3 regions of the Duganella sp. Leaf61 genome follow, and region 2 is predicted to be linked to each of the others. Evidence: riboswitches for the same ligand, from Rfam matches in the RefSeq annotation. Region 2 holds a riboswitch; each other region holds the start of a gene.
What was found. A riboswitch is a leader RNA that binds a small molecule or an ion and turns the genes downstream of it on or off. The one in region 2 is predicted to bind cobalamin.

Region 1 (10,199 bases), on a different contig from region 2:
TGAGGCCGGTGGACAGGTCGAGCCAGTCGGAGCGGCCGAAGCGCAGCGTGGCGTCGCGCAGGTTGCCGCCGTGTTCAAGCATGGAGCACCTCCAGCAGTTCCAGCAAAAGCGCCAGCGCCAGGCCGGCAATCAGCCACAGCGCGGTGGCGTGCGTAACCAGCTTCCACGCGCGGCGGATATCGACCCCGGTGGCGGGCACGCCGGCGCCGAGCACCGGGCGTTCTTCAAGCTGGCCGTGGTAGATGGCCGCGCCGCCCAGTTGCACGCCGAGTGAGCCGGCACCACTGGCCATGACCGGGCCGGCATTGGGGCTGTCCCACAGCGGCGCCTGCGCGCGCCAGCATTGCCAGGCGCGCCGCTTGGCGGCCAGGCCGGGCGCCAGCAGCACGTACGACAGGGCGGTCAGCCGCGCGGGCAGGTAATTGAAGGCGTCGTCAATACGCGCGGCGGCACAGCCGAAGCGCAGCAGGCGCTCGGTGCGGTAGCCCCACATGGCGTCGAGCGTGTTCGCCATGCGGAACATGACCGCACCCGGGCCGCCGCCAACGATGAACCAGAACAGGGTGGCGAATACCGCGTCGTTGCCGTTTTCCAGCAGCGATTCGGCGCTGGCGCGCGTGAGTTCCACTTCGCTGGCGCTGCTGGTATCGCGGCTGACGATGCGCGAGGTGAGATAGCGCGCCTGCGGCAGATCGTTTTGCGCCAGTGCGTGGGCGATGGGGAGGTTGTGTTCGCGCAGGCTGCGCAAGCCGAGGCACACATACAGCATGGCCGCGTGTACGGCGGCCGCCAGCCAGAAACTCACCGTGGCAGCTGCCCACGCCAGCAGCGCGGCCAGCGCGGTGGCTGGCAGCACCGCCAGCATCCAGGCCAGCACGCCGCGCCGGAAGCGCGCCTTGCCGGTGCCGCGATTGAGCCGGCGTTCCAGCCCGATCGCCAGGTTGCCAAAGCCGACCAGCGGATGCCAGCGGCGTGCTTCGCCCAGCAGCAGGTCCAGCAGCACACCGGCAACCATCAGCACCGCGATGGCGGCAAAGGTCAACCCAGCGATCATCCCTTCAGGACCAGCGGCAGGCCGGCGGCGACGAACACTGCGCGGTCGCAAATGGCCGCCACCGATTGATTGAGGCGGCCCTGTTCGTCGAGGAAGCAGCGCGAGATGGCGCCGAACGGCATGATGCCCAGGCCTACCTCGTTCGATACCAGCACGATGTCGCTGCTGCATTTGGTCAGCGCGCTGGCCAGCATGTCGTGCTGTTCGTGGAACAAGGCGGGCAGCGTGATTTCGCCCACGTCCGGGTATTCCTGGCCGCTGGAGAACAGCAGGTTGCTCAGCCAGAGCGTGAGGCAATCGACCAGGATCAGGCGTTCGGGCGACGACCAGCGCAGCAGTTGGTTGCCCAGTGCCAGCGGTTCTTCCACCGTGGTCCACTCGCCGGGGCGGCTGCCCTTGTGATGGGCGATGCGCGCTGCCATTTCGGCGTCGCCGGCCGTGGCGGTGGCGATATAAACGACTTCCTTGCCGGACTCGATGGCCAGGCGTTCGGCGTAAGCGCTCTTGCCCGAGCGCGCGCCTCCCAGAACCAGTGTACGTGTCATCCGTGTCTCCTCATGAACAAGGCGGCTGCCGCCGCCGGGTTGGATGGGTAATATGCGTGAAAATACGAAGCGGTCAATGAGCCAACGCGATACCAGGCTTCACCCTGGATTGCGGAGGGGTGCTTGATTGTATGCGCGGCTGGCGCCACTGTGGTTGTCAGTTTTGAATAATGGAAGGTGTGCCCGCGCAGAATGCCGTCGTCGGTGGGCAGTCCCTGCGGTCCCAGGCCGGCCAGGCGTGGCTGCATCGCCACAGCACCCGGCAGCAGGCCGGCCATCGGCCATGCTTGCCCCTGCTGGTCGGCGAGGGTATCGGCCAGCGCCATCATGCCGCCGCATTCAGCCACGATGGGCATGCCGGCGGCGTGCGCCGCGCGGATCGAGGCGCGCCAGGTGGCTGCTGCGCTCAACGCAGGCGCGTGGAGTTCGGGATAGCCGCCGGGCAGGTACACCGCGTGCGCCTCGGTTGGCACCGGTTCGTCGGCCAGCGGCGAGAAGAAGGTCAGCTCGGCGCCCAGCGCGCGCAACAGGTCCAGGTTGGCGGGATACAAAAACATGAAGGCGGCGTCGCGGGCAATCGCAATTGTCGTGCCTTGCAGCGGCGTCGATTCCAGTGCCGCTGCTGGCGCTGGTGGAATTTCGATGCGTACCGGCGCCAGGGCTTCCCACGCCGCTTCGTCGAACATCAGCTGGTCGGCCAGTTGGTCGAGCAGGGCGTCGAGATTGTGGATTTCGCCGGGGACCACCAGTCCCAGGTGGCGTTCCGGCAGTGACACCTGCTGGCGCGGCATGGTGGCAAACAGCGGAATGTCGCGCAGCGACGCGGCCACCATCTTGCCGTGGTTTTCGCTGGCGATGCGGTTGGCGATCACGCCTGCCATCTGCACCGGGCCGTAGTCGCGCAGGCCCATCACGATGGCGCCGGCGGTTTGCGCCATGGCGGAAGCATCGATCACGGCCAGTACCGGCACGCCGAAGGTGCGCGCGACATCGGCCGACGATGGCGTGCCGTCATATAAGCCCATCACGCCTTCGATCAGGATCACGTCCGCCTCTTGCGCGGCCTGCGCCAGCTGGCTGCGGCATAGCTCAGGGCCGACCATCCACAGGTCGAGCGTATTCACCGGCGCACCGGTGGCGCGTTCGAGCAGCATCGGGTCGATGAAATCGGGGCCGCACTTGAACACGCGCACGCGGCGGCCCAGCTTGACCAGCTTGCGCGCCAGCGCGGCGGTGCAGGTGGTCTTGCCCTGGCCGGACGACACCGCCGCCACCATCACCACTTTCACGTCGAGGTAATTCACCACTCGGTACCCAGCTGCGCGGCGATGCCGGCCTTGAACGCGTGCTTTACGACCGTCATGTCGGTGACCGTGTCGGCAATCGCGATCAGCTCCGGTGGCGCGCCGCGGCCAGTGATCACCACGTGCTGCATTTGCGGGCGCGCCAGCAGGTCGTTGATGACCATTTCCACGTCGAGGTAGCGGTACTTGAGGGCGATATTGAGTTCGTCGAGCACCACCAGGCCATACGCGGGGTCGTCGAGGAAGCGCTTGGCCTGTTCCCATGCCAGCGTGGCTTTTTCGATGTCGCGTTCGCGGTTCTGGGTCTCCCAGGTGTAGCCTTCACCCATGGTGTGGAAGCTTACTTCGTCGGGGAAGCGGCGCAGGAACTGCTCCTCGCCGGTAGCCATCGCGCCCTTGATGAACTGCACCACGCCGACCTTCATGTTGTGGCCCAGCGCGCGCGCCACCATGCCGAACGCGCTCGAGCTCTTGCCCTTGCCGTTGCCGGTGTTGACGATGATGATGCCGATCTGCTTGTTGGCGGACGCGATCTGGGCATCGATGATGGCTTTCTTGCGCTCCATGCGCACGCGATGGCGCTCGTTCAGGGCGGCGTCGCCGGTATCAAGGGTGTTGGTCTGTTCGGTCATGGTGTCTCCTCGGAAGGGATGAAGATGCTGCGGTGGCCGTGGCGGATGATTTCTATCGGGTGGCCCAGGTAGTCGCCCAGGATATCGGCGCGCATCACGTCCTCCCTGGCGCCGGCCAGCCAGCGGCCGTCGCCACGCAGCAGCAGCGCGTGGGTGGAGACGCTGTGCGCCAGGGTCAGGTCGTGGCCGATCATGACGACGGTCTTGCCCTGCTCGCGGCACAGGCGCGCCAGCTGCGTCATCACGCTCACCTGGTGCGCCAGGTCGAGCGCATTGGCCGGTTCGTCGAGCAGCAGCAGCGGCGTGTCCTGCGCCAGCATGGCGGCAATCGCCACCCGCTGGCGCTCACCACCCGATAGGGTACGCACATCGCGGCGGGCCAGGTCGGCCACTTCCATCGACGCCAGGGCGGCCAGTGCGATGGCGTGATCGTCGCTGCCTTCCCAGTAGCGGTGGTCGTGGTACGGGTGGCGCGCCGAGAGCACGGTTTCGATCACGGTGTAGGCGAAAGCGTCGCTGCGGCTTTGCGCCAGGAAGGCGCGCTGGCGCGCCAGTTCGGCCAGCGGCCAGTCTTTCAGCGCGCGCGCGCGGATCGATACGGTGCCGGCGTCGGGCGGGCGCAAGCCGGCCAGGGTGCGCAGCAGGGTGCTTTTGCCGGCGCCGTTGCGACCGATCACGCTCCAGCATTCGCCAGCGCGCACCTGCCAGTCGAGGTTGGCGATCAGCTGGCGCTGGCCGATGTTCAGGGATAGTTGATGGGTGGTGATCATCATGGGAATCACTTGCGCAGCCGGTGTAGCTGATACAGGAACACCGGCGCGCCCACCAGCGCGGTGATCACGCCAACGGGCAGCTGTTCCGGCGCGATGATGGTGCGCGCCAGCGTATCGGCCAGCATCAGGTAGGTGCCGCCGGCCAGCGTGGCTGCAGGAATCAGCAGGCGGTGGTCGGGACCGACCGCGAAGCGGCAAGCGTGCGGCACGATCAGCCCCACGAAGCCGATGCTGCCGGCGGTGGTGACCGCGCTGGCAGTGAGCAGGCCCGAGACAAAAAACAGTCCCTTGCGCAGCGCGCCCACGCGGATGCCCAGCGTGGCGGCGGCTTCCGCGTGCAGCGCCATCACGTTCATGGCGCGTGCATTTTTGACTGCGAACAGCAGCGCGGCCACCAGCACCACGCACGGCATCCACCGCAGCGGCGCGCCGGCCATATCGCCGATCATCCAGAACACCATGCTGCGCAGGCGGCTGTCGGGCGCGATCGACAGCATCAGCGTCACCAGCGCCATGCAGGCCGAGGACAGGATTACGCCGGTGAGCAGCAGCAGGGCGGTGCCGCCATCGGCAGCGGACCCGCCGCGCAAATCGCGCCGCGCCAGCAGGTACAGCATCATGGAGACGGCCACCGCGCCGCCGAAGGCTGCCGCATCGACCATCCACGCCGCGCACATGAACATCAATGCCGCCAGCGCGCCGACCGAAGCGCCGGCAGAGATGCCCAGTACATAAGGATCGGCCAGCGGGTTGCGCAGCAAGGCCTGCATCATCACGCCCGCCAGCGACAGCGCCGCACCGGTAATAAAGGCGGTGAGCGCACGATGCACGCGCAGGTCGAGCAGGGTGGCGGCCAAGGTCGACTTCTCGCCATGCAGCAGATCGGCTATGGCGGCCGGCATATCGGCAAGCGCCACAGCGACCGACCCGGTCATCCCCGAAAACACCAGTCCCGCCAGCCCGAACAGCGCCAGGCCACCCAACACCATGGCGGCGCGCTGCTGCAGATTGCGGGAAAAATCAGCCATACCAGCTTTCGTTAAGGTTTACTTGTAGCCGTAGCGGATGCCGGCAAAGACCTTGGCGCCCGGGGTATTGTAGTAGCGGGCCAGATCGTACTGTTTATCGGCCACGTTGTTCCAGCGCAACAGAGCGGACCAGTCGCGGGTGAAGGCGTACGTGGCGTACAGGTTTACCAGGCCGTAGCCGCCCAGGCGGACGGTGTTGGCGGCGTTTTCGAAGCGGGCGCTCGACAGCTCCACTTCCACGCCCGCTTTCAGGGCGCCGGTGCCGTAATCGGCGGTAACGTTGGCGTGGCGCTTGGCGCGGCGGATCAGGCGTTTGCCGGTGGTGTCGTCCTGCGGGTCTTGCAGGTCGGCGTTGGCGCCCAGGTTGACGCCCATCACGCGCGTTGCGGCCGACAGCGTGATGCCTTCCAGCGTGGCGCGGTTGACGTTGTAGGCGCAGCCACTGGTGTAGCCGCCACCGAACGGGCACGGATTGGTGTTGACCAGCATGTCGGTCAGGCGGTTGCGGTAGTAGCCGGCGCTCATCGCGTTGACACCGTCGTCGTAGCGCAGGCCCACTTCGGCGTTGCGGCCTTTTTCCGGCCGGTTGGCGGCGTTGCCATAGTTCGGGAAGTACAACTCGTTATACGTCGGCGCGCGGAAGCTGGTGCCATAGCTGGCGGTGGCGCGCAGCGCCAGGGTGAACTGGTAGCCATAGCCGATGGCGCCGGTGTTCTTGTTACCGTAAACCGAATTGTCGCGCCGTGCGCTGGCGCTGAGCAGGTGCGCGCCATGGCGGGCGTTGTACGACGCCGCGAACGAATTGGTGTTGCGGTCGCGGTTCATGGCGGCCGCGCCGTTGGTGTCCACTTCTTCCTTGCGGTGCTCGTACAGCAGTTGCAACGTGTCGGCGCCGATCGTCACGTCGTTTTGCCAGGTGATGAAGCTTTGTCTGGTGTCGATGCGGGTGTAGCCGGCAGCGGTGGCGCTGGTGTAGTTGGCGCCCTTGTCGCGGGTTTCGGAATACTGCAGCAGGCTGCGCCACGATGGCAGCAGCTGCGCCCTGGCGAACACGCTGGCGGTGTCGATGGTGTTTTCGCTGCGCGTGTCATAAGCTGAAAGACCCGAATCGTATTGCGCATCGAGGCGGCTATGCAGGAACAGCGCGCCTGCTTCCACGCCCTTGGCCAGTTGCAGGCCGAATTGGCCGGAGACGTTTTCCTTGTCGTAGCCGTCGTCGTCCGGGTTGTAGGAGGACAGGCCGGGACGGGTGGTGGAGAAGCCATCCGACTTTTCCTTGCCGGCGCTGATGGCGTAGCTGAAGCTGTGCTCACCGCCGGTGCTGCCGGACACCGTGGCGTCGGCTTCGCGCGTGTTATCGCTGCCGTAGCCGGCGAAACCGGTGACGGCCGGGGCGCCCTGGCCCTTTTTGGTAAAGATCTGGATCACGCCGCCGATGGCGTCGGCGCCATACAGGGAGCTCAATGGGCCATAGACGATTTCGATGCGGTCGATGGCGGTGAGCGGAATCGCGCTCCAGTTGGCGGCGCCCGTGGTCGATGAGCCGATGCGCACGCCATCGACCAGCACGATGCTCTGGTTACTGTTGGCGCCGCGTATATAGACGTTCGACGAGCTGCCTGCGCCGCCGTTGCGCGTGACCTCGATGCCGCGCTGGCGCTTGAGCAGGTCGACGATGGAGCCGGCGCCCGCCTGGGCGATCTGTTCGGCGTCGATGGTGGTGCTGTCGCTGATGACGTCGGCCAGCGCTTGCGGCGTGCGCGTGGCCGTGACCAGTACCGTGGATGCAGGTTCTGCGTGGGCGTGGCAGGTCGCCAGGACAAAAGCGAAGGCGGAGGTGTGCAGTGGCAGCGCCGGGGTGAAGCGAAGGATCATGATTGCTATTTCTGTAAAGGGCAACCGGCCAGCATCCCGCAGGCCAGATTGAACAGAAGCGTGCGGCGGCGCGCGCGCCGGCTCGTGTGCTTCCACCAGGATTGGCCGGTATCCGGGCTGACAAGCGGCCAGTCCACCTTCCCATGCAGCGCACAGTGGTTGTCAGGACTGGGGTGTCGCCAGCGGCGACGCTTGTTGACCGTTGCGGGGGCAGCACACGCTGGCCCGGTCGAGGGGGCTTCGTGTTTCCCGTTTAACTGCGCATCCGGACGGACGCGCGGGCACCAAAACCCGGGCATTATACGGCTTTGTGCCGCGTAGTTCCGCGCGCGCCCGATAAAGCCGTTGGCGCAAGGCGTGGCGACCAGGACAGGACGGATGGTCGGCAGGAGCGGCTCGGCAGCCATCGAGCCATGACCGCGCGCTTACCTGGCGGCGCGGTGCGGCAGGATCAGCGCTTCGCCATATGGCAGACGGTGCGGCGCGCCGGCCGCTTGCAGCGCCATTGCCAGCGGCGCCAGGCCGGCGTGACAGGCGGCCAGCAACCGCATGGTGCCGGCGTGGCAGACCACGATCGCTGCGCCGCCTGTGCTGTCATCGAGCTGGCGCTGCAAGTCGGCATAGAAGGCGGCAACGCGTTCGGCCATCTGCAGTACGCTCTCGCCATTGCCGGGGCGGTAGTTGGCCAGGTCGGCGGTCCATGCATCGACGCCTGCACGGGGAATGCTGTCCCACGGCTGCATCTCCCAGTCGCCAAAATCCATTTCCACCAGACGCGCATCGAACACGGGGGCGGGCGCCAGGCGCATCGCCAGCGCCGCGCAGCGTTGCAAAGGGCTGGAAAACAGCGGCAGCCCGGCCGGCACCTGAGGCAGCAATGCGGCGACGGCCTGCTCCAGGTGTCCGGGCGCCACTGCCAGGTCGGTCTGGCCGTAGCACACGCCCGGCGCGACGTCGGGCTGCGGGTGGCGGATCAGGACCAGCCGCATGGTGCTAGAAGAACTGGCCGCTGGTGTGCAGACCAGCCAGCACGCACAGGTAGAACACCACTTCCGTCACCTGCTGTACGGCGCCCAGGCAGTCGCCCGTGTAGCCGCCGATGCGGCCCATGAATTTGCGGGCCAGCCAGATGGCAGCCACCAGCGCGCACGTCACGCCGGACAGCAGCATGGTCCACGACAGCCAGTTCAGCCAGATCAGCAGCAGTGCCGGCGCCAGCGCGGTGATGGCGGCAATGGCAAGTTCCGGTGTCGCCATTTTCTGCGCCAGCGGCTTGGCCTTGCCCTCGGCACGCGCGTAGTCGAGGCGCCAGATCAGCCCAGTGGCCATCAGGCGCGACATCGGGTGCGCGAACAGCAAGGCGGCAATTGCGCCGTACGGCGGCAGCATGGTCAGGGTCGCACACTTGAGCAGCAGCAGGCAGAAGATACCGATCGCGCCATAGGCGCCGATGCGCGAATCCTTCATGATCTCGAGCACCCGTTCTCCGGTCATGCCGCCACCGAAACCATCGCAGGTATCGGCAAAGCCGTCCTCATGAAACGCGCCGGTGACATAGATGCCGGCCGCCGTGGACAGTATGGCGGCAATCGCCGGCGGGAACAGCTTGAACGCTACCGCGTACACGGCGCCCGTGATCAGCGCCACCACCACGCCGACCAGCGGAAAGTAGCGCGACGCCTGGTTTAGCCACGCCGGATCGAATCCTACCCAGCGCGGGATCGGCAGCCGGGTAAAAAACTGCAGGGCGGTGAAGAACAGGCGGAGCTGGTGCATGGGTTAATCCGCTTTGGCGCTGACTTGCGCCGATTCGAACGTGGCCATGCGGCTGAGGAAATTGACGGCCGCGTGCAGCAGCGGCAGCGCCAGTGCGCAGCCGGTGCCTTCGCCCAGCCGCAGGCCCAGCGACAACAGCGGCTTGGCATCGAGTGCCGCCAGCATTTGACGGTGGCCTTGTTCGTCGGAGCAGTGGGCAAACACGCAGTAGTCGAGGATGGCCGGTTGCAGCCGTGCGGCCACCAGCAGCGCACTGGTGACGATAAAGCCGTCGATCAGCAGCACCTTGCGCAGTGCTGCCGCCTTGAGCATGGCGCCAGCGATCATGGTGATTTCCAGTCCGCCGAACGTGGTCAGGACGTCGAGCGGCTCATTGACCGAGGCATGGCAGGCCACTGCCGCTTCGATCACGCGCTGCTTGTGCAACACGCCTTCGGGCGACAGACCGGTGCCGGCGCCCACGCATTGAGCAACCGGGATGCCAGTGAGCTTGTGCATCAGGGCCGCCGCTGCGGTGGTATTACCGATACCCATTTCACCGAAGCCGACCACATTGCCTTCCAGCTCAGCGGCCAGTGCCATGCCGGCAGCCAGCGCTGCGTGGCAGGTGGCGCGGCTCATGGCCGGCTCCTGGGCAAAATTGTGGGTGCCATTGGCCAGCTTGCGGTCGACCAGGCCGTCACGCGGACCGAAGGCGTGGTTGACGCCGGCGTCGATCACTTGCAAGGCGCAGTTGTTTTGTTCAGCAAAGATATTGATGGCCGCGCCGCCGGCCAGGAAGTTTTCCACCATTTGCCACGTCACGTCCTGCGGATAGGCGGAAATGCCCTCCGCCACTACGCCATGGTCGGCCGCGAACACCAGGATGGCGGGTGAGCGCACGGCAATGTCGCGCGTGTTCTGGATCAGGCCCAGCTGTTTCGCCAGCGATTCCAGCACGCCCAGGCTGCCCAGCGGCTTGGTCTTGTTATTAATGGCCTGATCGAGCAGGTCCGACAGGGCTTCATCGGCAGTGGGAGAAATAGCAGGAATGAACATATTCTTGTTTATATAAGGAAGAGAGAACCGTTGCTACGATATCACAGAGAATAACGGCTACCCCCTTGCCAGTCCGGATACTCTGCGATATAGTTCTGTCCCTCGCAGAACACTGTGTCAAACACAGAGTAAAACGAGAAAAAAGAAAGTTGACGAGACAAAAGAAACACTTC
Region 2 (10,199 bases):
GTTGGAATGCCTTCTGGCCGCCGTTCAGGGCGCGCGACAGATCAAGGCTGCCCAGCACGCGGTCTTCGGTGGCGCCCAGCGGCAGCGTGACGAACGGCACCGGCGACAGTGTGGCCACGCGGTCGGCCTGGCTGCAGGTTGGGCAGTGCTCGCACGGCGAGTCCACCGTGCAGTTGAAGGCGCAACCAGGGACCAGTTCAATCGGCGGCAGCACCTCGGCCAGCGCACGCGCGGCCGTGCTCTTGGCCGTGCCCTTGTCGCCGCGTATCAGCACGCCGCCGATGCCGGGATCGACCGCGCACAGCATCAAGGCCTTGCGCAACTGCTCTTGCCCCACGATGGCGCTGAAAGGAAAATTCGTCATCTATCAGCCCTTAACCGTTACGCGGGGTTTCGCCGCGCTCTTCCAGCAGCGCTTCGCTGCGCAGGTACAGCTCGCGCAGGCGTTCCAGCGTTTCCGGCTTCGGCTCGGCCCACATGCCGCGCGTGGCCGCTTCCAGCAGGCGCTCGGCAATGGCGTTCTGCGCCCATGGATTGGCCTCCTGCAGGAACTGCTGCATGGTGGAGTCGAAACCGTACGACTGCGCCACGTCTTCGTACATCCAGTCGTCCATGACCTGCGCCGTGGCGTCGTAACCGAACAGGTAATCGACGGTGGCGGTCAGTTCCAGGCCGCCCTTGTAGCCGTGGCGCTGGATGCTGGCCAGCCATTTGGGATTGACCACGCGCGAGCGGAACACGCGCAGGGTTTCTTCCTTGAGATCGCGTACCTGGGCGCGCGACGGATCGTGGCTGTCGCCAAAATAATGGCGCGGCTGCTGGCCGCTCAGCGCGCGGATGGTGGCAATCATCCCGCCATGGAATTGCAGGTAGTCGTCGCTGTCGAAAATATCGTGTTCGCGGTTGTCCTGGTTGTGCAGCGCGATCTGCACGCCGTTCAGACGGGTGCGGAAGGCGTCGCGCTGGTCCGAGCCCTGGGTACCGCGCGCATACGCATAGCCGCCCCAGTTGACGTACGCCTCGGCAAAATCCCCATCGGCTTCCCAGTTGCGGTGCTGGATCAGCGGCAGCACGCCGGCGCCATACGCTCCCGGCTTGGCGCCGAAGATGCGGTAGGCGGCGCGCGTTTCCGCTTCGCCCTGCGCCACGCCTTCGGCCATCAAACCGGCCAGTTCGGCCAGGTAGTGCTTGCGCACGAAGTTGTGCGTGAGCGGCTCGTCCAGCTGGATCACCTGGTTGACGGCATCGTCCACCAGGTCGATCAGTTGCGGGAAGGCGTCGCGGAAAAAGCCGCTGATGCGAGTGGTGACGTCGATGCGCGGGCGTTTCAATTCGTCGAGAGGAATCACTTCCACGCCGCTTACCTGGCGGCTTTCGGCACGCCACACCGGGCGCACGCCTAGCAGCGCCAGGATCTGCGCGACATCGTCGCCGTGGGTGCGCATGGCGCTGGTGCCCCAGATGCTGATCGCCACGCTTTCCGGGTACTCTCCGGTCTCGCGGTGGTAGCGCTCCAGCACCTCACGCGCCAGTTGCTGCCCCACCCGCCAGGCCGATTGCGACGGCACGCTGCGCGGATCGACCGAATAGAAATTGCGGCCGGTTGGCAGGATGTGGGCCATGCCGCGCGTGGGCGAGCCACTCGGGCCGGCCGGCACGTAGCCGCCTGACAGGCCGTGCAGCAGGTTGTCGATTTCGTCGGTGGCGCGGGTCAGGTTCGGCACCAGGTCGGTGCAGGCGAATGCCAGGATCTTGCGCAAGCCGTCGAAACGCGCAGCGCCGGACGGCTTGACCGGCGCCGGCGCCGCAGGTTTGACAGCGGCCACTTTAGGACGCGGCTTGCCCATCTGCGACAGCACATTGGCGGTAGGTTTCAAGACCGGCTGCAAAAGCGGTGCGGCAGGCGTGGCGGCATCGAGTTCGGCAAACACCGCAGCGAGCACGCCGTCAATGCGTGCGGCATCGTAACCGGCCTCGCCCAGCGCCGTGAACAGGCGCGCGCACAGCAAGTCCACCGCTTCCAGCGCATTGGCGCGCGAGACCACGGCGCGGCCCGAGATGCGGGCGAGCGCGGGATCGACGTTCAGGCGCCGGCCCTGCTGGTCGAGCAGCATGTCCATGTTCAGACCGAACAGACCGGCGATTTCCGCTTGCAGGCCCGGGATATCGAGGTTGGGCAGGCGCGTGAGCGAGACCAGCATGTCGGGCATTTGCGTGTCGTCCGGCCGTCGGCCCAGGATGTGCAAGCCGTCGCGGATCTGCGCCGAACCGAGTTCGCACAGGTAGCCGTCGAGGTCCTCGATCAGGTGGGCGACGTCGGAGCCGCCCATGGCCGACAGCGCGGTCGGCAGTTCGCCGTCGTGTGCGTGATCGTGGCCATGATGATGGTCGTGATCGTGATTGTGATGATGCCCATGATCGTGCCCGTGTTTGTGCCCATGATTGTGGTCGTGAGGTCCGTGCGCGTGCCCGTGGCCGTGCCCATCCCCATGATCGTGCCCATGCTCATGGTCGTGATCATGATGCAGCAACCGCATCTGCAAATCCGTATCGAGGTTGGTCTGCTTGACCAGTTCCCAGATCTGCTGCTGCAACAACGGCAGCTTGGCGGGATCGAGCACTTCGACCTGGTAGTACTCGTCCACCAGTTGCGTCAGCTGTGCCAGCGCGCCGTAGGTATCGGCCGTGGTCATCGGCGGCGTCAGGTGATCGACCACCACCGCGTGGCCCCGGCGCTTCGCTTGCGAGCCTTCGCCCGGATCGTTGATGATGAACGGGTAGAACAGCGGCAGGTCGCCCAGCAGCGCGTCGGGGAAGCACTCTTCCGACAATCCGACGCCCTTCCCCGGCAGCCACTCCATGGTGCCGTGCTTGCCCACGTGGACGATGGCGTCCGCCTGCCACACGTCGCGCAGCCAGCGGTACAGGGCATAGTAATGGTGGGTGGGCGGCAGGTCGGGCTGGTGGTAGATCGCGTCCGGGTCCATGCCGTAGCCGCGCGGCGGTTGCAGCGCGACGAAAGCGTTACCGAGCTCGATGCCGGCCAGCGCCACGTGGCCTTCGTGCACATAGGCCTCGCCGGGGGCGGCGCCCCACTGCCTGGTCATCTTGTCCTGCATGGCCTGCGGCATTTCGTCGAACCACTGCTGGTACTGGGCTGCCGGCACCCGGCCGGTGGCGCCGCGCATCTGCTCTGCCGTCAGGTAGATATTGTCGTACGAGCAGCGTGCCACCAGGTCGTGGATCAGCGCGGTGCCGCTTTCCGGCAGCTCGCCGATTGTGTAGCCGGCCTGCTTCATCGATTCGAGGATGCGCATCAGCGAGGCTGGCGCATCGAGCCCCACGGCGTTGCCGATCTGCGACGCCTTGCTGCTGGAATTGGTGAACATGAAGGCCACGCGCTTCTCGGCGTTGGGTACGCGCTTGAGGCGTGCCGCGCGCCAGGCAATGCCGGCGATGCGCGCCACGCGGTCGGGCAGCGGATCGTATTCGACAGCGTCGCCCGGCATACCGGCGGTGCGCGCCTTGAACGACAGCGGCACCGTGATGATGCGGCCGTCGAACTCCGGCAGCACCACGTTCATTGCTGCGTCGAGCGGGTTGAGGCCGCGCGCGGACTGCTCCCACTGCGGCAGGGTCATGCCGCTGGTGATCGCTTGCAGCACCGGCACATCGAGTTGCTCCAGCACGCCCACCGACCAGCCGGCCGGCGTGGGGCCACCCGGCGTGATCTCGCCCATGGCGAACGACGTGGTGTTGATCAGGACATCGACGTGGGCGCGGGTCACAGCGCCATCCACGCTGCCGAAGTAGCGCAAGGCGTCGGGCAGCTTGCCGTTACCGTCGCTGGCGCCGGACCGCAGCGATGCGGTAAATACCGGCAGCACGTTCATGCCGCGCGCTTCGAGGGCGTTCAGCAGCGCGTCGATGAAGCGCGTATTACCGCTCATCCAGTGCGCGCGGTAGAACACGATGCCCACGCTGGGGCGCTGCGGATCGGCCAGCGCCTGCCACGCGGCCAGATCGGCGCAGTGCGCCAGGTCCGGGTGATAGATGCCATGGTCGGGCAACGCGAGCGCCGTCTCGAAGCCGAAACCGGTCAGCAGCAAATGGTCGGACAGAAAACGCAGCAGGTGCGCCAGGTTGGCGCTGCCGCCGGCCCGGAAGTACTGCAAGGTCGTATCCAGCACGTCGGAACGCACGGTAGATACGGCGGCCAGTTCGGGATCAGGTTCGCCGGTACCGCTGACGACGATCAGGTGGCGGCCCTGGCGCCGCGCATGCTCGACCAGGTCCGAAAAACCGGGCACGCCGCCCAGCCGGCCCAGCACCCGCACCACGATCACGCGCGCTGCGCGCAATTCGCCGTCGAGCAGTTGTGCCAGGGTCGATTCTTCACCGAGCGCCTGCAGGTTTACGCCCATCACGGGACCGAAGCCTTCGGGCATTTGAGCCTGTGCCTGGTGCAGCACGGTCAGGTCGTTGGAGGCGTGAGTCAGCAGCGCCAGATCAGACTCACTGCGGCGCAAATTTAAAGATTCATTCATTTCGGTCCAGGTTCGCAGGTGTCGCCCACGCCCAGGCGGTGGAAGACCAGGTCGGATACTTCGCGTCCACCCAGCAGATGTTCGTGGACGATGCGCTCGGCGTTGGCTTCATTTACGCGCTGGTACCACACGCCTTCCGGATACACCACCACCACCGGTCCCTCGAAGCGGCACGCGACCATGCAATGGGTGCGGGTACGCTTGACGGCCAGCTCGGGATGTTCGTCGATCACCTTGCCCATGTGTTCAAACACGGCCTGCGCGCGGCCTTCTTTCGGCTCGCAGCGCGGACCGACGCACATGAAGATGTGGCGGTGGTGGGTTCTCATGAATCAGGCGAATTTTTTGTAGAAGTAGCCAGTCAGCCCGCCCAGTGCCAGCCAGAACACGGCATTGGCCAGCGCGGTGGCGATGATGAAGGAACCAGCCAGTTCGGGCGGTGCTGCCATCGAGTGCACAGGAGGCTGCGGCGCCCCCACCAGGTGCGGCACGAACAGCAGCGCCACGGCGCCCACCTTGAACCACACGTTGCGGCTCCAGACCAGCGCCCCGAGCGCGACAGCGGTGGAGAACGCGGTGCAGATCCACCAGGCCTGGCGCGCCGACACCGGCGCAGCCAGGGTGCCCGGCAATTCGGGCGGCAGGCCGAGCGACGGCGCGATGAAGAACACGGCGTAAGCAGCTGCGCCCCACAGCATGCCGCTGCGCCAGGTCACCGCACCGCCGCGCAGGCAGATCATGGCAGCCAGCAGCAGTGCGTAGCCGACCCCCATGCTGACATCGGCCAGCGCCGTGTAGGCGGTGCGCTCGACACCGTCTTCCGGCTCCCAGCCGCCATGGCTGTGCGCTTCTTCCGCCGCGCCATGAGCATCGTGGCCATGCGCGTGCGGCGCCACATCGGCGGCATGCGCATGTTCGGCGGGGGCAGGAGCAGATTCAGATGCAGGAGCGGCCTCCTGCGCCTTTTCAAAGACCTCGGCCTGCTGGATGATGGGAATCACCTGCAGGTGCTGCACGCCGGTCAGCAGCAAGCCGGCGACGATGCCGGCGGCAGCAGCCGTGCGCACGATGCCGTTGAAAATGCCGGCCGGCGCCCCGGCGCCATTGCTGGCGCGGCTTAGTGGCACGGGAAGCCCGCCGAGTGGCGGCTGTCGTGGGCAGCATTGTGCAGCGCTTCCATCGACGCGAAACCGGCGCCGAACAGCAGCACGGCGCCAAGTCCGGCGGCGCACAGCGCGGGGATCATCTTTTCGCGCAGGGTGACGAGGCGATTGGAAACTTCGGCTTGACCGGAGATGACTGGGGTGACGGGCATGATCTTCCTTCCAGGGTGCGTGGATACGTGGAAGTACGCGGAGGAAGGACAGCGGGGAAGCGGCCGGAGATGCATCGGAACGGATGAACAGGGCGGCGCAGCACTCACCCGTATCGCCCTCCGCAATACAAACGTGTTGACGGCTACTGGCTGGTTTCCGGGCTGACGAGTGGATTGCTCCTGGCAGTGCGCCTTCCCATGCTTGCGCACAGTGGCTGTTGCACTTCCTTGACCTCGACTACCGTTGCGGGGGCAGCGCCGGCATGGCCCTGGTCGGGCGCACCGGCTTCCCATTTAAATATGCAGAACCGGATCACACCCGATGTCCGCGCATACCAGAAGCTTGACTACCGGCGAAGTATAGGGGCGGCACAAGGGAATTGCAAGGCGTTCAGCCGTCCACCGGTGCGGCGGGCGTGGGCAGAATCAGCTGGTAAAACGCCAGGTCCAGCCAGCGCCCGAACTTGAAGGCCGCGTGGCGCACGGTGCCGGCGTGGACAAAACCGAGCTGCTCGTGCAGGGCAATGCTGGCGCGGTTGTCGGCGTCGATGCCGCCCACGATGGTGTGCAGGTCGGCCTGCCCTGCTGCTGCGATCACCTGTTCCAGCAGCGCGCGGCCCAGGCCCTTGCCGCGCTGATCGCCACGCACGTACACCGAATGCTCGACCGCGTACTTGTTGGCCGGGTAGCCTCGGAAGGCGCCATAGCTGGCAAAGCCGAGCAGCGTGCCGCCGGCGTCTTCATAGCCGATCACCGGGTAGCCGCCGGCGCGCTTGGCCGCGAACCATTTGTTCATGGTGTCCAGCGTGCGCGGATGGTATTCGTACAGCGCCGTCGAATTGGCGATGGCGTCGTTGAAGATATCGAGGATGGCTTGCGCGTGGCGTTCTTCGGTACAGCTGACGAGATGCATGGAGGCTCCGTAATAGATAGGCGACATGATAGTCGAAAATCCCACGGATACAACGCCACCGGCCCGATCGGCTACGTAGCATCACCTATTTTCTTGCTATTGAGACACAAATTTTCCCTGCTGATGTAACATCGCAGGCAGCCCCCATCATCAGAACCAGAAGAACCATGCGCGCACCCTCGATCCGATCCCGCCTGCTGTACCTCGTGGTGGCGTGCATTGTGCCGGCCTCGCTGATGGCGATCCTGCTGATCGCTTACGATTACACGCAGGCGCGCACCGCTTTCATCACCGGCGCCATGGCCACCGCGCGGGCCAATGCGACTGACGTGGACAAGGAGTTCGCCACCGTGGAGGCGGCGCTGCGCGCGCTGGCCACCTCGCCCGACCTGGCGCGCAACGACCTGGCCGCGTTCTACGCGCAGGCGCGCGGCCTGGCGGGCGCCCAGAACATGCTCAACATCGTGCTGGAAAATGCCAGCGGCCAGCAACTGCTCAACACCTTTGTGCCATACGGCGCCGCACTGCCGCCGCCCAACGTGGGGCAAGCGCTGCTCCACATCCAGCAGCACGAGGCGACGGCGATTTCCAACCTGTTCGTGGGCGCCGTCTCGCAGCGCCACGTGGCGTCGATCGGCATACCGGTGCGGTACGCCACGGGCGAGCCGGACACCGTGGGCGCGCTGAGCGCCACTGTCACGGTGGAGCGGTTCAACGCCCTGCTGGCACAGCAAAGCTACCCGCAGCACTGGATCACCAGCATCCTCGATCGCGAAGGCATCGTGGTCGCGCGCAGCCAGGACATGCAACGCTTCGTGGGCTACAAGGCGCTGCCCGAGGTGATGAAGCGCATGCACGAAGGTTTCGAAGGCGCGATCGAAACCAGCACTCTCGATGGCAAACCGATCCTGGCCGTGATGACACGCGCGGGCGCTTCCGGCTGGACGGTCGGCATCGGCATTCCGCTCGAGGTGCTCAATGCGGAACTCAATCGCAAGCTATGGCTGCTGGTACTGGTAACCGTCGTCATGCTGGTGGCAAGCCTGCTGACTGCCTGGCGCATCGGTAACCGCATCACGCAGTCGATCGGCGCGCTGGTGGCGCCGGCCATGGCGCTGGGGCGCGGCGAACCGGTGGCAGCAGCCAGATACGGTCTGCGCGAGGCCAACGAGGTGGGCAACGCGCTGGTCGATGCGGCGCGCATGCACGCGCTGGCGCGCCACCAGGCCACGCACGATCCGCTCACCGGCCTGGCCAACCGCGCCATGTTTTGCGAGTTCCTGGAGCGGCAAGTGGAACTGTGCGCGCGCTCGGGCGCGCCCCTGTCGCTGCTGTACCTGGACCTCGACCGCTTCAAGCATATCAACGACACCTACGGTCACGGCGCCGGCGACCTGCTGCTCACCGGCGCCGCCGCGCGCCTGCGCGCTGAATTGCGCAAGTCGGACCTGGCGGCGCGCCTGGGCGGCGACGAATTCGCCGTGGTACTGGTGGGCAGCGACGCTGCCGATACCGCGCTCGTGGTGGCCAAACTGGAAACCAGCCTGGGCCTGCCGCACCGCATCGAAGGACACGAACTGGTGGCCGGCGCCAGCATCGGCGTGGCGATGCTGGCGCCGCCGGGTAGCGCGCCGCGCAAGCCGGTCACGGCCGCCCAACTGGTGGCCGACGCCGACGACGCCATGTATCGGCGCAAGGCCGAACGCAAGCTCGCGGCGCGGGATCAGTCCTTGCCGGCTGCTTCGATGTAGATCTCGTCGGCACAGCCCTGCACCCGCGCCGGCGCCGGCTGGGCGTTGCCCACCATGGCCGCCAGGTCGCGGTCGGTGCCGAATTCCAGCGGCAGCGACACCCGGATCTCCTGCAGGTACTTGCGCTGGCTGCACACCAGCGTCAGGCTTGCGGCCACCTTCTCGCCGTGGCGCGCTTTCACGCGCGCGAAAAAGTCGTCCACCCGGATGCTCTTGCCGGTGCTGCCCAGGATGATCTTGCCCACTTCCGAATCGTTGACCACCCGCACTGCCGATACGGCCTTGATGAAGTAGTCGTCCGGGCCCAGTTCCTGGCACTTGCCATGCTTGTTCCATTCATACGCGCCAAAGGTGCGTTCGTAGTAGAAGTTGGGCATCCACGGCGCCACCTTGGCGATGGTGTCCTTGGACAGCGAGAACGGCGGGCCTTCGCAGCTGCCGTAGCGCGTGCCGCACTCCTTCTTGTTCGGCCACAGGCCGTGCAGGCTCAACGTCTTCGCTTCAAGCTTGCCGCCGTTCATGGCGTCGCATTCGGGCTTGGTGCCCTTGAACAGGAAGTGTTCGCAAAAGCCCGGCTGCCAGGTCACGGCCAGCACATAGCTGTCCTGGCGGTTGGCGATGCTGCACGACCCGCCGTCCGCCGCCGGATCGCTGCCGCGCGGCGGCCGCGTGGAGCGCGCCTCCATCGGTTCGAGCACCGCCGCGCCGCAGTCGCGCTGCACCCAGCGCAGCTTCGGCTCGGCGCCCGGCACTTCCACCCGCACCCAGTCGTAGTCCGCCTTGTTGATCTCGCGCACCGTGTAGCCCTGGCCTGCCGTCACCTGCGCGGCCCCGGGATTGGTACGCTTGGCGAACGACGCGTAGGCCTCGCAGCGCTTGTTCGCGGTGAAAGTGCCGGTGGCCGCTTCGCTGGCGGCGGCGCCAGTGGCAAAGCAGGCAAGCAGGATGGTCAGGGTAATGCGCAACATGGATAACTCCGCAGGAAGGGGAGCCGGCATTGTAGCCGAGCGCCGCCGGACCGAAGCCGGCGTTGTCGATTAGCCACGATGCAAGCAAAATGGTAGCGCATGACATTTTGCGAAATCTTTCTGTTGACAACAACTTGGCAACGCTTCTACACTCAAATGGTCGCGGTACCATAATAAATACAGGGCTGCGGCAGATAACAAAAAAGCAGTCAAAAAAACCATTAGGAGACAGCAATGCCCAGTACCCTCACCCCAACCGGCGGTGGCCGCCGCGTGCCCGCCCGCCTGGCCTGTGGCCTCACCATGATGGCCGGCCTGATCGCCCAGGCCTATGCCCAGCAACCGACCGCACCCACCGCGCCGGTGGACGAAGCGACGATCCAGAAGGTGGAGGTGAGCGGCTACCGCAACAGCCTGATCTCGTCGGCCAAGGACAAGAAGGAAGCGGTAGGTTTCCAGGATTCGATCAACGCCGAGGACTTCGGCAAATTCCCGGACAAGAATATCGCCGAGTCGCTCAGCCGCATTCCCGGCGTGGGCGTCTCGCGCGACGTCACCGGCGAAGGCATGAACATCCAGATTCGCGGCCTCGGTTCGAGCTTCACCAAGATCCTGCTGAACAATGCGCAGATCGCGGTGGCGTCGTCCGGCCCGATCGATGGCCAGAACAGCAACCGCGAGGTCGATCTCGACCTGCTGCCCACC
Region 3 (10,199 bases), on a different contig from region 2:
GGTCGAAGCGGCCATTGGCGTCCACCGCCAGTTTCTGGCCGTCCTGCAGCACGCTGAGCACCGAGTCGATGCGGCGCAGGTCTTCGTCAAGGTCGGCGCCGCCGATTTTCTTTTTCACCACCGTGTAGCCGCGGTCGATATAGTTGCGCATCTCGTCCTTGAGCTTGCCGTGATCCTGGCCCGGGTAGTAATAGCCGCCGGCCGCATACACGAAAATCTTGCGGTCGGCCTGGCCGTTGCCGTAGCGGTCGGCCAGCAGCTGGAACAGCGGCTTGCCTTCGATCTTGGCCACCGCGTCCCACACTGCCATGTCGATGGTGCCGATCGCCACCGAGCGCTCGCCGTGGCCGCCCGGCTTTTCGTTGGTGAACATGCAGTTCCAGATTTTATGGGGATCGAGATTGGTGCCGGCATCGTCCACCAGGCTGGCCGGGTCGGCTTCCAGAATGCGCGGGATGAAGCGCTCGCGCATCAGGGTGCCCTGGCCGTAGCGGCCGTTGGAATTGAAGCCGTAGCCGATCACCGGCTTGCCGTCGCGGATGACGTCGGTGACCACGGCCACCAGGCTCAGGGTCATCTTGCTGAAGTCGATGTAGGCGTTGCGGATCGGGGAGCTGATCGGAACGGTTTTTTCGCGGATTTCTACGATTTTCATGCGGTTCTCCTGTCAAAGTGAAACCAGTCTACTCTTGAATTACACTAGTAAAATTCACCTGAATTGAAACCTTTATTCACTTTAAATGAAAACTGATGAATGAAAACTGACTCCGCTCCCGACCTGACCTTTTTCGTGCTGCTGGCCAAGCTGGGCAGCATGAGCGCCACCGCCCGGGAGCTGGGTGTCACTCCGCCGGCCGTCACCAAGCGTTTGAGCCTGATGGAGCAGCGCCTTGGCGTGCGCCTGGTCAACCGCACCACCCGCCGCATCAGCCTGACCAACGAGGGCGAATCGTACCTGGCGCAAGCCTCGCACATCCTGCACCAGATCCGCGAGATGGAGGAGTCGGTCGCCAGCGGGCGCGCTGCGCCCAAGGGCCTGCTGCGGGTAAACGCGACGCCGGGTTTCGGCCGCACGCGCATCGCGCCCATCGTCTCGCGCTTTGCCCATGCCTACCCGGAAGTGGAAGTGGAACTGCACCTGACCGACCGCCCCATCAGCCTGGTGGAAGAAGCGTACGACCTGGCGATCCGCTTCGGCGAGCTGCCCGACACGCGCCTCACCGCCCGCAAGCTGATGGCCAACCGGCGCTTTTTATGCGCGTCGCCCGGCTACATCAGAAAGGCGGGCGAGCCGCACACGCCGGCCGAACTGCACCGCCACCGCTGCATCCTGCATCGCCAGAACGACGACGTGTACGGCAGCTGGCGCCTGCAAAGGGGCAAGGTGGAAGAACTGGTGAAGGTGCGCGGCGCCGTCTCCAGCAACGACGGCGACATCGTCATGCTGTGGGCACTGGCCGGCCACGGCATCGTCCAGCGCTCCGAGTGGGACGCCGCCAGGTACCTGGCCAGCGGGCGCCTGCGGCAGGTGATGCGCGACTACACCCTGCCCGACGCCGACCTCTATCTGTATTACCTCAGCCGCCAGAACCAGCCGGCCAAGGTGCGCGCGTTTATCGACTTTATCGCCGGCGAATTCGAGCAGGCATCAAACCTCGCCTGATGCTTCAAGCTGCGCAACGTGCGCCAGCCAGCGGGCCACGGTGTCCAGTTCGGCCGCAGAGAAGCCGTCCGCCAGCCGCACATTGAGCTCCTTGAGCACGGCGCCGGCCTGCACGCTGGCTTGCGCGCCGGCGGCAGTCAGTTGCAGACGCGTGAGCCGGCCATCGTGCGCATCGTTCACGCGCTCCACCAGCAAAGCCGCCTCCATGCGCTTGGAAAGGTTGGTGACCGCCGCCGGCGCCACTGCCAGCGCGGTCGCGATCTCGCCCACCGTGGCCTGGTTGCGCGAGGCCAGGAAGAACAGCAAGCCCGCCTGCGCCGAACTGGCGCCGTCCCACGCCTGCGGCCGGGTCTCGACCCAGCGCTGCAAGGCGCGCTGGGCGCGGTTGAGCAGGAACACCAGGCGCGGCCTGGCGCACTGCGCGCTCATGGCGCTTCCTTCGGCGCGGTTGCCTTCTCGCGCAGCCAGTCCACCACCTGTGGCCACAGCGACACGCCGGCGCGCTGGCGGAAAAACCCCATGTGACCGATGGCGGCCAGGCCGGCATCGCATGGTGCGACGTGGCGCCGCGCCACGCTGGCATTGACCAGCGGCGCCACCAGCATGCCGATGGCATGCGGATTGGCCCACGGATCGTCCGCAAAGCCCAGCACCAGCAGCGGAATGCGCACGCGCGCCATGCGCGCCTGCGCATCCATCGCCGGGTCGTCGAAGAAATAGCGGGGCAGCGCAGTCCAGCGACTCCATTGGCGCATCACGCCGGCCGGCAGATCCTCGCCCAGGCCCAGTTTGCGCGCGGGCATATAACCGCAAATGGTGGTGAGCAGCGGCGTAAGCACCCGCATCACGAACCGGATACGCAACCGCTCGGCCAGCCCGGTCACTGTAGCCGTCACACCCGCGTGGGAGGCCACCAGCACCGCGCCGTGCAGCAGGTTTGTTATGCTGTTCAGGGCCAGCGCGTGCCCGCCCAGGCTGTGGCCTACAGCCAGCAGCGGCAGTTCAGCAAACCGCGCGGCAGCCCAGCGCGTGACGGCGCCCACGTCATGCTCGATCCAGTCGGCCATGGTGACGTCCATGCCCCGCAGACTGGCCGGGCGCGAACGGCCGATGCCGCGATAGTCGTAGGTCACCACGCAAAAACCGGCTGCGGCCAGGTGGCGGGCGAACGGCTCGTAATAGCGCTGGCCGATGCCGGTGCCGGGGTGAACCAGCACCACGGCGACAGGCGCGGTGCTGGTCCACACGCTGGCGGCGATGGTTTGCCGGTTGGGCAGGACGATGCTGACGGATTCCATGAACCTCCCATTTTCGTTAACGTGTTAACGACTTTATAGCATGGTTTGACCGACTTGGTGAAATTGCCACAATCGCCGGCACCCGGTATCATGGCGCAGTTTTGGTGCTCGCGGTCGTCATCGGCCGCAGTTAAACGGGAAACACGCGTCGGGAGGCCGGCGGCAAACGTGTGCTGTCCCCGCAACGGTAAAACAGGCGCCAGCGCATTGTCACGATGCGCCGGCCGGTCAGCTCAATAGTCCACTGTGCAGTGAGGGTTTACTCGGCATGGGAAGGCGGGGTGATTTGTCCTGTTAGCCCGGATACCGGCCAGGACGGATGGAAGCAAGCGGCCGGGACCTGTCGTATTGGAGGAGCATGCATTGCCGGCACGGCCACCCGTGGCGCGTCAGTGCATCGCCCGCCCCTGGCTGCATTGCTTCTTTTTACTCGGCCCACGAGGATGGGCCGAAGAAAAAAGACCGCAATCCGGTCGCGACCTTGTCACCCAATGAAAACCACACCACGCATCACACCCCAACTGCTGCTGCCGGCGCTGCTGCTGGCCGCCCTGCCCGCGCTTGCCAATGCCAATGCCGCCGACGACAACCAGCCACTCCAGCAAGTCGAAGTCTCCGCCAGCCTGATCCCGCTCGGCGTGGCCGATTCCGCCAACCAGGGCACGGTCACCGCCAAGCAGCTGGAAAACCGCCCGCTGCTGCGCACCGGCGAACTGCTCGAAGCCGTGCCGGGCCTGATCGTCACCCAGCACGCCGGCGACGGCAAGGCCAACCAGTACTTCGCGCGCGGCTTCAATCTCGATCACGGCACCGACTTCCGCACCACCGTGATGGGCATGCCGGTCAATCTGCCCACCAACGCCCACGGCCAGGGCTACTCGGACCTGAACTTCGTGATCCCGGAACTGATCAGCACCATCCAGTACAAAAAGGGCACCTATTATGCCGAGGAAGGCGATTTTTCCGCCGCCGGCGCCGCCGCCTTCGACTACGTCAGGCAGCTGGAGCAAGGCTTGCTGAGCGTGGAAGCGGGCCAGCACCGCTTTCACCGCGCACTGTTGGCCAACGCCACGCCGCTCTCTGGCGGCACCCTGCTGTATGCGCTGGAGCGCGCCGGCCAGGACGGCCCGTGGGATACGCCCGAAGCTTACAAGCGCACCAACGGCGTGCTGTCGTACAGCTGGTCGCGCGCCGACGACGACGTGCGCGTGACCGCCATGGGCATGCACTCGTCGTGGAACTCCACCGACCAGGTGCCGCAGCGCGCGCTGGACGCCGGCCTGATTGGCCGTTACGGCGCGCTCGATCCCAGCGATGGCGGCGAGACTTCGCGCTACAGCCTCTCCGGCGACTGGACCCGCCAGTACGCCGATGGCCACAGCCATGTCAACGCCTACTTCATCAAGTCGCGCCTGGACCTGTACAGCAATTTTACGTATGTGCTGGACGACCCCGAACACGGCGACCAGTTCCACCAGGCCGAGAGCCGGCAAATCCTGGGCCTGAACGCGGAGCGCACCTGGCAGCACAAGCTGGGTTCCTTCGCGTCGGAGACCGCCATCGGCGTACAGCTGCGCCAGGATCGCCTGGCGCCGGTCGGCCTGTATCTGAGCGAAGAACGGCGCCGCCTGTCCACCGTGCGCGAGGATGAAGTGAAGGAGCGCAGCAGCGCGCTGTACGTCTCCAACAGCACCACCTGGACGCCGTGGCTGCGCACCGTGGCCGGCCTGCGCGCGGACCGCTACAGCTTCGACGTGGACAGCGACACCGCCGCCAACTCCGGCAAGGTCGATGCCGGCATCAACAGCCCAAAATTCACCGCTATTTTCACGCCCGGCAAGCACGCCGAGGTATACCTGAACTGGGGGCGCGGCTTCCACAGCAACGACGCGCGCGGCATCACCGGCACCGTCGATCCGAAGACCGGCCTGGCCGTGGACGCCGACGGCGCCGCCATCGAACGCGCCACACCGCTGGTCAAGGCCACCGGCAAGGAAGCGGGCCTGCGCCTGGTGGGCCTGGTGCCGGGCCTGCAAACCACCATCGCCGCCTGGCAGCTCGACCTCGAGTCGGAACTGATCTTCATCGGCGACGCCGGCACCACCGAAGCGGGCCGCCCCAGCCGCCGCCACGGCGTGGAGCTGACCAATTTCTACTTGCCTGCCAAGGACTGGATTATCGACGCCAACCTGGCCTGGTCGCAAGCGCGCTTCCGCGACCAGGACCCGGCCGGCGACTTCATCCCCGGTTCGATCAGCCGCACCGCGTCCGTCGGCGTATCGGGCGAATCGGGTCCGTGGTCGGGCGGCATGCGGTTGCGCTACTTCGGCCCGCGCGCGCTGGTGGAAGACGACTCGGTGCGTTCGCCATCATCCACGCTGGTCAACCTGAAGCTCGGCTACAAGCTGGCGGCCAATCTCAAGCTGACGGTGGAGGTGCTCAACCTGCTGAACCGCCGCGTGAGCGACATCGATTACTACTACGAGTCGCAACTGCCAGGCGAAGCGGCGCCGGTGGCGGACATTCATACCCATCCGGGGGAGATGCGGACATTGCGGGCGGGATTGGCCTGGCGGTTCTGACCGCGCAGCCGTAAAAAAACCCCAACCAGCCAGTGACGGCGGATTGGGGCTTTTATGCGGTAAGGATGCCGAGGCTTACGCCACCTTCACCGTATCGGCCACCGAGCTGAATTCCTCGATCTTGTCGAAGTTCATATAGCGGTAGATGTCGGCCGAGTTCGCATCGAGCACGCCGGTGTGCTGCATATACTCTTCGCGGGTCGGGATGCGGCCCAGCAGCGAGCACACCGACGCCAGTTCGGCCGAACCCAGGTACACATTGGTTTCGATGCCGAGGCGGTTCGGGAAGTTGCGCGTCGACGTCGACATCACGGTGGCGCCCTTGCGGATCTGCGCCTGGTTACCCATGCACAGCGAGCAGCCCGGCATTTCCATGCGCGCGCCGGTGCGGCCCAGGGTGCCGTAGTGGCCTTCGGTGGTCAGCACCTGCTGGTCCATCTTGGTCGGCGGCGCGATCCACAGGCGTACCGGGATGTCCGATTTGCCTTCCAGGACCTTCGAGGCGGCGCGGAAGTGGCCGATGTTGGTCATGCACGAACCGACGAACACGTCGTCGATCTTGGCGCCGGCCACGTCGGACAAGGTCTTCACGTCGTCAGGGTCGTTCGGGCAGGCGACGATCGGCTCGTGGATGTCGGCCAGGTCGATTTCGATGACGGCGGCGTATTCGGCGTCGGCATCGGGCGCCAGCAGTTCCGGCTTGTCCAGCCAGGCCTGCATGGCCTTGATGCGGCGCTCCAGCGTGCGCTGGTCGAGGTAGCCGTTGGCGATCATCCACTTCATCAGCGTGATGTTCGAGGTCATGTACTCGATGATCGGCTCTTTATCGAGGTGCACCGTGCAACCGGCAGCGGAGCGCTCGGCCGACGCGTCGGACAGTTCGAACGCCTGTTCCACTTTCAGCTGCGGCAGACCTTCGATTTCCAGGATACGGCCGGAGAAGATGTTTTTCTTGCCCTTCTTGTCCACCGTCAGCATGCCCTGGCGGATTGCATACAGCGGAATGGCGTTGACCAGGTCGCGCAGGGTGACGCCAGGCTGCATCGTGCCCTTGAAGCGCACCAGTACCGATTCCGGCATATCGAGCGGCATCACGCCGGTTGCTGCGGCAAACGCCACCAGGCCGGAACCGGCCGGGAACGAGATACCGATCGGGAAGCGGGTGTGCGAGTCGCCACCGGTGCCGACGGTGTCGGGCATCAAGAGGCGGTTGAGCCACGAGTGGATCACGCCATCGCCCGGACGCAGAGCCACGCCGCCACGGTTTTCGATAAAGGTTGGCAGTTCGCGGTGCATTTTGACGTCCACCACTTTCGGATAGGCGGCGGTGTGGCAGAACGACTGCATCACCAGGTCGGCCGAGAAGCCCAGGCAAGCGAGGTCTTTCAGCTCGTCGCGGGTCATCGGACCGGTGGTGTCTTGCGAGCCCACGGTGGTCATCTTCGGTTCGCAGTAGGTGCCAGGACGAATGCCCTCGCCTTCCGGCAGACCGCATGCACGGCCGACCATTTTTTGCGCCAGCGAGTAGCCACGGCCGCTATCGACCGGGTTTTGCGGCAGGCGGAACAGGGTCGAGGCCGGCAGGCCCAGCGCTTCGCGCGCCTTGGTGGTCAGGCCACGGCCGATGATCAGCGGAATACGGCCACCGGCGCGCACTTCGTCGAACAGCACGGGCGACTTGACGGTGAATTCGGAAATCACCACGCCGTCCTTGAGTGCCTTGCCGTCGTATGGACGCAGTTCGACCACGTCGCCCATTTCCATTTGCGTGACATCGAGTTCGATCGGCAGCGCGCCGGCGTCTTCCATGGTGTTGTAGAAGATCGGGGCGATCTTGGTGCCCAGGCACACGCCGCCGAAACGCTTGTTCGGGATGAACGGAATGTCTTCGCCGGTGAACCACAGCACCGAGTTGGTAGCCGACTTGCGCGACGAACCGGTACCGACCACGTCACCGACGTAGGCGACCAGGTGGCCCTTGGCCTTCAGTGCTTCGAGCTGCTTCAGCGGGCCGATCTTGCCCGGTTCTTCCGGGTTGATGCCGGGACGCGGGTTTTTCAGCATGGCCAGCGCGTGCAGCGGAATGTCGGGACGGGTGGTGGCGTCCGGTGCCGGCGACAGGTCGTCGGTATTGGTTTCGCCGGTGACCTTGAACACGGTGATGGTCAGGCTTTGCGGCACTTCCGGGCGCGAGGTGAACCACTCGGCGTCGGCCCACGATTGCAGCACTTCCTTGGCGCGTGCGCTGCCCTGGTCGGCCAGCTCTTTGACGTCGTGGAAGTAGTCGAACATCAGCAAGGTCTTTTTCAGACCTTCGGCAGCGATGGCGCCGACGACCGGATCGTCGAGCAGGTCGATCATCGGCTTGATGTTGAAGCCGCCCAGCATGGTGCCCAGCAGGCGGGTCGCCAGCTCGCGCGAGACCAGCGGCGACGTTTCCGCACCCTTGGCCACGCTGGCCAGAAACGCGCACTTGACCTTGGCGGCATCATCGACGCCGGCCGGTACGCGGTTGGTGATCAGATCGACCAGGAATTCTTCTTCGCCGGCTGGCGGATGCTTCAGGAGTTCGACCAGGTCCGACGTTTGAGCGGCGGACAAAGGCAACGCAGGGATCCCGAGGGATGCACGTTCAGCGACGTGCTGGCGGTAGGCAGCTAGCATGAAAAACTCTCATTCAGGGTGGATTGCAGGGACGCGGAGCACCGGAAACACCGGCATAAACGCGCGCTCGCCGCTATTGTACCTCAACAGGTCTTATATAAGACATATAATAGGAGACGCCGAAGGTTTACATCTTTGACGCAACATTTTCGGGATTGCGTCAATTTGACGCAGCGTTTGAAGTTCACTTCAGGCAGGTGTACACTGCCTGAACGACCCATGTGCCCCGCTGGCATGAAAGGTAAATCATGAATGCACCGGAAAGCAGCGACCGTATCACCAACCGAATCCCGCAAGCCATCACCTTAAAAATTCAGGAGGCAGCGGAACTAACCGGATCGACCATGAATCAATTCATGGTCCAGGCTTCGCTTGAAAAGGCCGAGAAAATTATCGACCGAGAAAAGTTCATCCAACTCTCGGAAAATGATGCCGCAATGATCATCAACCTGCTTGATAACCCTTCCAAACCCAATGCTGCCCTCATGCGAGCGTTTGAAAGATTCCAGCAAAGGGAAATTGAAAATGGCAACCAGAGTGGTCCCGCTGGAGACATCTCACCAGGTCAACAAGTTTGATTGTGAAAACGCGGACCTGAACTTCTTCTTGCAGGCCACAGCCGGACAGCATCAACGAAAATTCCTCTCCAAAACTTATGTTCTGATCGACGATGATGCGCCCACAGAAGTGTTGGGCTTTTATACGCTCGCTGTCAGAAGGATGATCTCGAAATTCGAGTTGCCACCGGCGATGGCGAAACGGCTGCCGCGCGACATACCCGGGCTCTCGCTTGCCAGGCTTGCCGTCGACCGCAATGTCAAAGGCCAAGGATTGGGAGAATACTTACTTTTTGATGGTATGCATCGGGCAAGACGCGTAGCAACAGAAATCGGCGGGTTCGCGATATTCGTCGATGCCAAGGATGACACGGCAGCAGCGTTTTATCGCCGATACGGTTTTACGTCATTCCCGGACAATCCGTTAATACTCTTGATGCCATTCGCGGATATGCCGCGATAGCTTGGCCTGCTGCCAGCGGCTACGTTAGCTGGCCATTTCCACCACCACTCGCGTCCCCTGCCCCAGCGACCCCGCCTCGATCCGCAGCCGCGCCCCATGCCGGGCGGCGATTTCGCGGGCGATCGGCAGGCCGAGGCCGCAGCCGCCGGCCACGTCGCTGTTGCTGCCACGGTAAAAGCGTTCAAGCACCAGCGCCCGTTCGTGCGCGGGGATGCCGGGCCCGTCGTCTTCCACCGTCAACCGCGACGGGTGTTGGTCGAGGGTTAACGTCACGGTGCCGCCAACCGGCGTATAGCGGATGGCGTTGTCGATCAGGTTGCCCAGCAGTTCGCCCAGCAGGTGCGGTTCTCCCGCCAGCATCGCGCCCTGGTCCGGGCCTTCGTAACCGAGGTCGATATCTTTGGCCAGCGCGCTGTCGGCCCAGCGCTCCACTGCGTGGCGCGCCAGCGCGGCCAGGTCCACCGGCACCTGGCGCAGGTGCTTTTCTCCCTCGCGCTCGGAGCGCATCAATGTCAGCAGCTGCTGCGTGACGTGGTGCAGCCGGCCCACCGCGCGATCGACATCGCCCAGCGCGTCGTTGTGTTTGACGGGGTCGTGCTCGCGCAGCACGCGCTGGGTTTGCACTTGTAGCGTGGCCAGCGGCGTGCGCAACTGGTGGGCAGCGTTCGAGATGAAACGCTTTTGCAGCGCCTGCTCTTCGCTGAGCTTGAGGATCAGGCGGTTGATGGCGGTGGTCAGCGGTTCGATTTCGACCGGCATGCGGTCGGTATCGGCAATCGGCACCAGGCTGTCGGCGTCGTACGTGCCCAGGCTGGCGGCAATGCTGTCCACCTTGCGCAGGTTGCGGGTGACCGCCAGCCAGATGAAGGCGCCGGCCAGCAGCAGCACCGCGATTTGCAGCGGTGCCCATTGTGCCAGCAGCTTGCCGGCCATGTGTTCGCGCTTTTGCATGGTCTCGGCCACCTGGATACG

Region 1: it holds a riboswitch for cobalamin, as region 2 does, so the genes downstream of both, ASF04_RS12775 (TonB-dependent receptor domain-containing protein) here and ASF04_RS20110 (CbtB domain-containing protein) in region 2, are expected to answer to the same signal.
Region 3: it holds a riboswitch for cobalamin, as region 2 does, so the genes downstream of both, ASF04_RS21445 (TonB-dependent receptor) here and ASF04_RS20110 (CbtB domain-containing protein) in region 2, are expected to answer to the same signal.

Annotation. Positions count from the first base shown of each region.
Region 1 is NZ_LMLM01000013.1:9,931-20,129, forward strand. Features, by position in the region: gene cobD (threonine-phosphate decarboxylase CobD) at 1-82, opposite strand, end outside; gene cbiB (adenosylcobinamide-phosphate synthase CbiB) at 75-1,055, opposite strand; gene cobU (bifunctional adenosylcobinamide kinase/adenosylcobinamide-phosphate guanylyltransferase) at 1,052-1,600, opposite strand; gene ASF04_RS12755 (cobyrinate a,c-diamide synthase) at 1,597-2,877, opposite strand; gene cobO (cob(I)yrinic acid a,c-diamide adenosyltransferase) at 2,901-3,536, opposite strand; gene ASF04_RS12765 (ABC transporter ATP-binding protein) at 3,533-4,306, opposite strand; gene ASF04_RS12770 (iron ABC transporter permease) at 4,315-5,337, opposite strand; gene ASF04_RS12775 (TonB-dependent receptor domain-containing protein) at 5,356-7,212, opposite strand; cobalamin riboswitch at 7,298-7,516, opposite strand; gene ASF04_RS12780 (histidine phosphatase family protein) at 7,638-8,201, opposite strand; gene ASF04_RS12785 (adenosylcobinamide-GDP ribazoletransferase) at 8,206-8,988, opposite strand; gene cobT (nicotinate-nucleotide--dimethylbenzimidazole phosphoribosyltransferase) at 8,992-10,026, opposite strand.
Region 2 is NZ_LMLM01000029.1:470,034-480,232, forward strand. Features, by position in the region: gene ASF04_RS20090 (putative cobaltochelatase) at 1-364, opposite strand, end outside; gene ASF04_RS20095 (cobaltochelatase subunit CobN) at 375-4,547, opposite strand; gene ASF04_RS20100 (ferredoxin) at 4,544-4,876, opposite strand; gene ASF04_RS20105 (CbtA family protein) at 4,880-5,674, opposite strand; gene ASF04_RS20110 (CbtB domain-containing protein) at 5,665-5,862, opposite strand; cobalamin riboswitch at 5,993-6,190, opposite strand; gene ASF04_RS20115 (GNAT family N-acetyltransferase) at 6,254-6,775, opposite strand; gene ASF04_RS20120 (sensor domain-containing diguanylate cyclase) at 6,943-8,526, shown strand; gene ASF04_RS20125 (ribonuclease I) at 8,499-9,494, opposite strand; gene ASF04_RS20130 (TonB-dependent receptor) at 9,729-10,199, shown strand, end outside.
Region 3 is NZ_LMLM01000030.1:283,923-294,121, forward strand. Features, by position in the region: gene ASF04_RS21425 (mandelate racemase/muconate lactonizing enzyme family protein) at 1-655, opposite strand, end outside; gene ASF04_RS21430 (LysR family transcriptional regulator) at 755-1,663, shown strand; gene ASF04_RS21435 (MarR family winged helix-turn-helix transcriptional regulator) at 1,649-2,092, opposite strand; gene ASF04_RS21440 (alpha/beta fold hydrolase) at 2,089-2,961, opposite strand; cobalamin riboswitch at 3,047-3,291, shown strand; gene ASF04_RS21445 (TonB-dependent receptor) at 3,453-5,543, shown strand; gene ASF04_RS21450 (bifunctional aconitate hydratase 2/2-methylisocitrate dehydratase) at 5,619-8,207, opposite strand; gene ASF04_RS27040 (DUF1778 domain-containing protein) at 8,456-8,785, shown strand; gene ASF04_RS21455 (GNAT family N-acetyltransferase) at 8,733-9,227, shown strand; gene ASF04_RS21460 (sensor histidine kinase) at 9,252-10,199, opposite strand, start outside.